DNA from 2 places in the Cupriavidus sp. WKF15 genome. Region 2 is predicted to be linked to the other one. Evidence: predicted binding sites of a transcription regulator. Region 2 holds the regulator's gene; the other holds the start of a gene.
The links. The regulator LexA, encoded in region 2, represses DNA repair genes until DNA is damaged. The targets are predictions, from matches to a motif close to ACTGTATNNNNATACAGT.
Positions count from the first base shown of each region.

Region 1: a site for LexA is predicted at 2,031-2,048, ahead of recA (recombinase RecA). Genes of this name have one in related genera too.

Region 1 covers NZ_CP119572.1:574,230-577,639, reverse strand. The annotation lists gene recX (recombination regulator RecX) at 224-694, opposite strand; gene recA (recombinase RecA) at 783-1,841, opposite strand; gene CupriaWKF_RS02755 (response regulator transcription factor) at 2,117-2,806, shown strand; gene CupriaWKF_RS02750 (sensor histidine kinase) at 2,877-3,410, shown strand, end outside.
Region 2 covers NZ_CP119572.1:1,384,728-1,388,137, forward strand. The annotation lists gene CupriaWKF_RS06570 (CHAT domain-containing protein) at 1-305, opposite strand, end outside; gene CupriaWKF_RS06575 (hypothetical protein) at 725-898, opposite strand; gene lexA (transcriptional repressor LexA) at 1,001-1,657, opposite strand; gene CupriaWKF_RS06585 (asparaginase) at 1,854-2,852, shown strand; gene rpsF (30S ribosomal protein S6) at 2,955-3,329, shown strand; gene priB (primosomal replication protein N) at 3,407-3,410, shown strand, end outside.

The DNA of each region.
Region 1 (3,410 bases), 810 kb from region 2:
AAGAGTTTAACATGCCGTGCCGGTTTGCCCGGGAACATCCGCATGCGCCAGTTGTCGGCCCCCGATTGTCGGTCGACCGGAACTGAGAACCGGCGAATACCCGCCATATATGTCCCGTCCGGTGCCGGACCCGCCGCGCGACCAGCCCGGCATACGCCCGAATACACCTGTAGGCAGTACTGGTATTCGCCTGCAATCCGCCCCGCCTCGCGGCCCGGCAGGCTCATTCCATATCGTCGGGAAGCTCGTCCTCCGCGCCCTGGATGACCTTGCCGATCACCGAGCGCGAAAAACCGCGCGCCATCATGAAACGGATCTGCTTGGCGCGCTCTTCCGGCGTGGCGGGCGGGGCGCCAAAGCGCTTGCGCCAGACCTCGCGTGCGCGTTCGGGCTCGGTCTCGCGCAGGCGCTGCTGCAGTTCGCCCAGTTGCTCGCTGCCAAGCTGGTGGGTCTTGGCTTCCTGCATCACGCGCGCCGCGCCGTAGCGGCTGCCACGCCGGTGCAGCAGGCTGTCGGCAAAACGCTCGTTGGACAGCCAGTTCTCGCGTTCGAGGGCGTCGAGCAACTGTTCAAGCTGCTCGGGCGATTCCGCGTGCGGCGCCAGCTTGCGCGCAAGCTCGGCCCGGCTATGCTCGCGGCGCGACAGGTAGCCCACGGCACGGGCCTTCAGGGAAAGCGGGGGACGGGGGGCCATCAGCGCAATTCTGGGAAGCAAGGGGAAACAAAAAAGGCTGGCGCATCGGCAATGCGCCAGCCTCGGGAGCGTGCCTGCCGGCCGGCGCTCAGTCTTCCACGACCTCCGCCGCCGGAACGGCGTTGATCGGCGCCACGCCCAGCGTGGCGCGGACCTTGTTCTCGATTTCCTGGGCGATGTCCGGGTTCTCGCGCAGGAACTCGCGCGCATTGTCCTTGCCCTGGCCGATCTTGTCGCCGTTGTAGCTGTACCACGCACCCGACTTCTCGACGATCTTGGCATCCACGCCCAGGTCGATGATCTCGCCCTGGCGCGAAATGCCCTGGCCGTAGAGGATGTCGAAGAAGGCCTCGCGGAACGGCGGCGACACCTTGTTCTTGACCACCTTGACCTTGGTCTCGTTGCCGATCACTTCGTCGCCCTTCTTGATCGAGCCGATGCGGCGGATATCCAGGCGCACAGATGCGTAGAACTTCAGCGCGTTGCCACCGGTGGTGGTTTCCGGCGAACCGAACATCACGCCGATCTTCATGCGGATCTGGTTGATGAAGATCACCAGGCAGTTCGTGCGCTTGATGGTACCGGTCAGCTTGCGCAGCGCCTGGCTCATCAGGCGAGCCTGCAGGCCGGGCAGCGAGTCGCCCATTTCGCCTTCGATTTCGGCCTTCGGCACCAGCGCGGCCACCGAGTCGATGACGATCAGGTCGATCGAGCCCGAGCGCACCAGTGCGTCGGTGATTTCAAGCGCCTGCTCGCCGGTGTCCGGCTGCGAGATCAGCAGCTCGCCGACGTCCACGCCCAGCTTCGAGGCATAGTTGACGTCAAGGGCGTGCTCGGCATCGATAAACGCGCAGGTACCGCCGAGCTTCTGCATCTCGGCCACGACCTGCAGCGTGAGCGTGGTCTTGCCGGAAGATTCGGGACCGTAGATCTCGACCACGCGGCCGCGCGGCAGGCCGCCCACGCCGAGCGCGATGTCCAGGCCGAGGGAACCGGTGGACACCACCTGGATATCCTTCTCGACCTCGCCATCGCCCATGCGCATGATCGAGCCCTTGCCGAACTGCTTCTCGATCTGCGAGAGCGCGGCGGCAAGCGCCTTCTGCTTCTCGGCGCTCAGGCCGGCACCTGCCTTCTTGTCGTCCATGGTCGTCCTTGAGTCAAATGTTGAGTCAATGGTGGTATAAAGAGGTCGAATGTGGCGCGGCACCGGCATTTCCGGTGGTTGACCGACCGGTTTTCCGACCTGCGGCTTCCCGATCTGCGCGCCTCAACAAAAATCACCCGACTGCCTGCGCAGCCACCTTCTGCGGCGGCCTGCGCGGAATGTGCGGGTACTGTATAAAAAAACAGTATGCTTGGCAAGCCCTGTCCGCATCGTTTGCGTGGCGGCTGGCAATGCCGGCCGTGGTGGAGACAACCATGCGCATTCTGATCGCCGAAGACGACGACGTGCTTGCCGACGGCCTGACGCGCTCGCTGCGTCACTCGGGCTATGCGGTCGACCATGTCGCGAATGGCCTGGAGGCCGATTCCGCGCTGTCGACCCAGAATTTCGACCTGCTGATCCTGGACCTGGGCCTGCCCCGCATGCCAGGGCTGGAGGTGCTCAAGCGCCTGCGGTCACGCGGCGCCATGCTGCCGGTGCTGATCCTGACCGCCGCCGACAGCGTGGACGAGCGCGTCAAGGGCCTGGACCTGGGCGCCGACGACTATATGGCCAAGCCCTTCGCACTGACCGAACTCGAAGCCCGCGTACGCGCGCTGGTGCGGCGCGGCGCCGGCGGCGGCGCCACGCTGATGCGCCATGGCCCCCTCGCCTTCGACCAGGTCGGCCGCATCGCCTATATGAACGACCAGATGCTGGACCTGTCGGCGCGCGAGATCGGGCTGCTGGAAATCCTGCTGACCCGCTGCGGACGGCTGGTGTCCAAGGAACAACTGGTGGACCACCTGTGCGAATGGGGCGAGGAAGTCAGCAACAACGCGATCGAGGTCTACGTGCACCGGCTGCGCAAGAAGATCGAGGTCGGCGGCATCCGCATCGCCACCGTGCGCGGCCTGGGCTATTGCCTGGAGAAATTCCAGCCGGCCGTGGCCGCCCATAGCTGAGAACCGCACGCACCCTTCACGCCCACGCAGCCGATCACTCGACCGAAACCGCCCCACACCCTTTGCCGAGATGAGCCTGCTGCGACTGCCATGGCGGCATCCGCCCGCCAAGGATCCGACGCCTCCCGCCGCTGCCGACGACCCGGACGACCCGGACGACCTGGCCGACGCCCTGCCCCACCTGGAGGAGAGCACCGCCCAGCCCGCCCCGCGCTCGCTGTTCGGCGAGATCCTGGACTGGATGCTGGCGCCGCTGCTGCTGCTCTGGCCGATGAGCATCGCCGTCACGTACTTGGTGGCCAAGTCGATCGCCAACGGGCCGTTCGACCGCGCACTCGAAGCCAGCGCGATCGTGCTGTCGCAGCAGGTCCGGGAGGTGAATGGCCGGGTCACGCTGCAGCTGCCGTTGTCGGCGCGCGAGATCCTGCGTGCGGACGAGACCGACAACATCTACTACCAGGTCGTCGGCAAGCGCGGCGAGTATGTCGCCGGCGACCACGACCTGCCGTTGCCCTCTGAAGAGGATCAGGGCCATCCCGGCCTGGTATCGCTGCGCGACGACCGCGTGGTCGGCAACGACGTGCGCGTGGCCTATACCTATATC
Region 2 (3,410 bases):
AATGCGCGCGCGTCGACGCCGATGCGCAGGCGCACGCGCAGGTCCAGGTGGCGTTCGTTGGCCGATGCCTGCGCGAGGACGAAGGCGTCGCGCAGCGGTGGCGCGGCGAACAGGGCGGCGGCCAGTGCGCGGCCGCACACCTGCGGATCCGCGTCGCGCACCGCGGGGTCGTCGGGCGCAAGCGGCATCGGCACGCGTGGGGTGATCACATCGCCTTCGGGCACGCGGTGCCTGGCCTCGGCTTCATATCCGCCTGCGGCATCCGTGCCGATCACGATCTCCAGTTCGGAATAGTTGCGCGGCATGGGCGGTCCGTCGTCAAGGCAGGGCTATGCCGCACCGAGCGGGTCGCCGCGACGCAAAGTCCTGGCGCAAGGCGTTTCGATGGCGGCCATGATGCCCCCCATGCCGATTCGCTGACGGCACCGGCACCGGCACCGTCGCTGGCGTTCGCAATTACCCCGGCAACGCTAGGCTGGCGGCCGGCGGCGGCAATGCGCGCGAGCCGGCCCGGTTCAATGGCGTGCCATGCTGCGGTTGGGCCGTTCTGCGACGGCGCCGGGGCACGCTGTGCCTGCTAACTGAAGGCTAGAAGCTGGCACCCTCGATGGAAAGATGTCGCAGATAAAACAAATGAAGATGAGATTTGCGGAATATGCAATTCTCGATGAATCCGCCATTCAAGGGCCGGATGACGACCCCTGCCGGTTCTTGCCGGCGGGACTCAGGCCAGGAGCTTGGTCGGCTCGGCCAGTTCCAGCATCCGGCAGATGGCTGCCATGCTGCCAACCATGGTGCGGCGCTGCGCGCCCTGGTAGATGCGGACGCCCTTCGACTGCCGGAACGGCACCGGCTTGACGGGCTGACGGGCGGCTGCAATGTGTTCGATTTGCGGCATGGCTACACCTCTCGATTGGCAAAAGCGGGGTCAACACCCGTCATGCGGGCGGCGTCGGCACTGCAAGGAGGAGGGCGGCCAGCGCGCGGCTGGCCGCGCTGGTCAGAAGCCCGAGGAGCGGATCAACCCGACGGCGATGCCTTCGAGTGAAAATTCCTCGCGTCCGGGTGTGACCACGATGTTCGGAAAATCCGGGTTTTCCGCGATCAGCTCGATCGTGCCGCCTCGGCGCTGCAGGCGCTTGACGGTGACGTCGTCGCCTAGGCGGGCCACGACGATCTTGCCGTTGGGCGCCTCGCTGGCCTTGCGCACGGCCAGCAGGTCGCCGTCGAGGATGCCGGCGTCGCGCATGCTCAGGCCGCGCACGCGCAGCAGGTAGTCGGGACGCTCGTCGAAGACAGTGGCATCGACCTGGTACTGGCGGTCGATATGCTCGGCGGCGAGGATCGGGCTGCCGGCGGCGACGCGGCCCACGAGCGGCAGCGTCAGCTGCATGATGCCGGACACCGGCAGCGAAAACTGGTCAGGGGATTCGGAATCGCTGCGCGCTACCTTGAGCCGGATGCCGCGCGATGCGCCCGGCGTCAGTTCGATCACGCCCTTGCGCGCCAGCGCCCGCAGGTGCTCTTCTGCGGCATTGGGCGACGAGAAGCCGAACTCCGCAGCGATCTCGGCGCGCGTAGGCGGGAAGCCCGTGCCGCGGATCGTGTTGCGGATCAGGTCGAAAATCTGCTGCTGCCGGGGTGTCAGGGTCGCCATGGAAGCGTTCCGTGATGAGTGCCCCGGTGCGATACCGCTGCCAGCCAGGCGGGCACTGTATGTTTAAACAGTATGCTGTGATTTTATACAGTATCGGCGCAAGCGCAAGCAGAATTTCAGAAGTGTCTGCTCGACTTCCGATTTGCCCGCATGCCGCGGGTACAATCGCCGGACCTCAGCTTCCTGCATCCCGACCATGTCCCAGCTTCCCCGCATCGTGGTCCTTGCCACCGGCGGCACCATTGCCGGCGCCTCGACCAACCCGGCCAGCAGCGCGCGCTATCAGGCTGCGACGGTACCCGTGACAACGCTGCTGGCGGCAGTGCCGGCGTTGCAGTCGGTGGCCAGGGTCGAGGCCGAACAGGTGGCGCAGGTCGACAGCAAGGACATGGTGTTCTCGCTCTGGTCGACGCTCGCGGAGCGCGTGCGGCACTGGTCGGCGCAGCCGGATGTGGCCGGCATCGTCATCACGCATGGCACGGACACGCTCGAAGAGACGGCGATGTTCCTGCACCTGACGCAGGCATGCCCGGTGCCGGTGGTGCTGACTGCGGCCATGCGGCCGTCGACGTCGCTGTCGGCCGATGGTCCGCTCAATCTGCTCGATGCCGTGCGCGTCGCTGGCCATCCGGATGCGCGCGGCAAGGGCGTGCTGGTGGTGCTGAACCAGCAGGTTCATGCGGCGCGCGACGTGACCAAGGCGCATACCTCGTCGGTGGATGCCTTTGTATCGCCAGTGACCGGTCCGCTGGGCTTTGTGCAGGATGAACTGGTGCGGCTGGCGCGCAAGCCTGCGCACGCCATAGCGGCTGCCTTGCTGGTGCCGGCCCGTTGGCCGGATGTCGAGATCATCGCGAGCTACGCGCAGCCCGGCCGCATCGCGGTGGACGCGATGGTGGCCGCGGGTGTGCGTGGCCTGATCGTGGCGGCGGCGGGCAATGGGTCGGTGCACGAGACACTGATCGCAGCGCTCAGGGATGCCGCGGCGGCCGGTGTCGCCGTGGTGCGGAGTTCGCGTACAGGGGCGGGGCATGTGGCGATTCCGCCAGTTGCCGACCCGGATGGTGGCGTTTTCCTTTCCGCTGCCGACCTGAATCCCTATAAGGCCAGGGTGCTGCTGTTGCTGGCCCTGGCGCAGGACCCGGGGCTGGCCGCTGCGCCGGACCGGCTCCAGGCGCTATTCGCGGCGGCGTGAGCGCGGTTGCGCGATTGTCAACAGTCGAGCTATAATTTAAGGCTATTCAACCTTGCCACACCGGACGTGACGCCCGGGTGGCTCATCCCAAAAGGAGCGTCAATGCGTCATTACGAAATCGTTTTCATCGTCCATCCGGACCAGAGCGAGCAAGTGCCGGCCATGATCGAGCGTTACAAGTCGCTCGTGACGTCGCAAGGCGGCCAGGTTCACCGCGTGGAAGACTGGGGCCGTCGCCAGATGGCTTACATGATCCAGAAGCTGGCCAAGGCTCACTACGTTTGCGTCAACATCGAGTGCGGCAAGGAAACCCTGGCCGAGCTGGAACACGCCTTCAAGTTCAATGACGCCGTGCTGCGTCACCTGATCGTGCAGACGAAGAAGGCCGAAACCGCTCCTTCGCCGATGATGAAGGAAGTGCAGCGCGAAGAAGCCCGCAAGGCCGCGCAAACGACCACCGAAGGCCAGGCCGCCTGAGTGCGGGCTGCGGTGCCAGTCGTGGCCGGCAAGTCTGACCACGGCAGCATGGGCAACACACTGCAAGGGGCCACGCGTTGA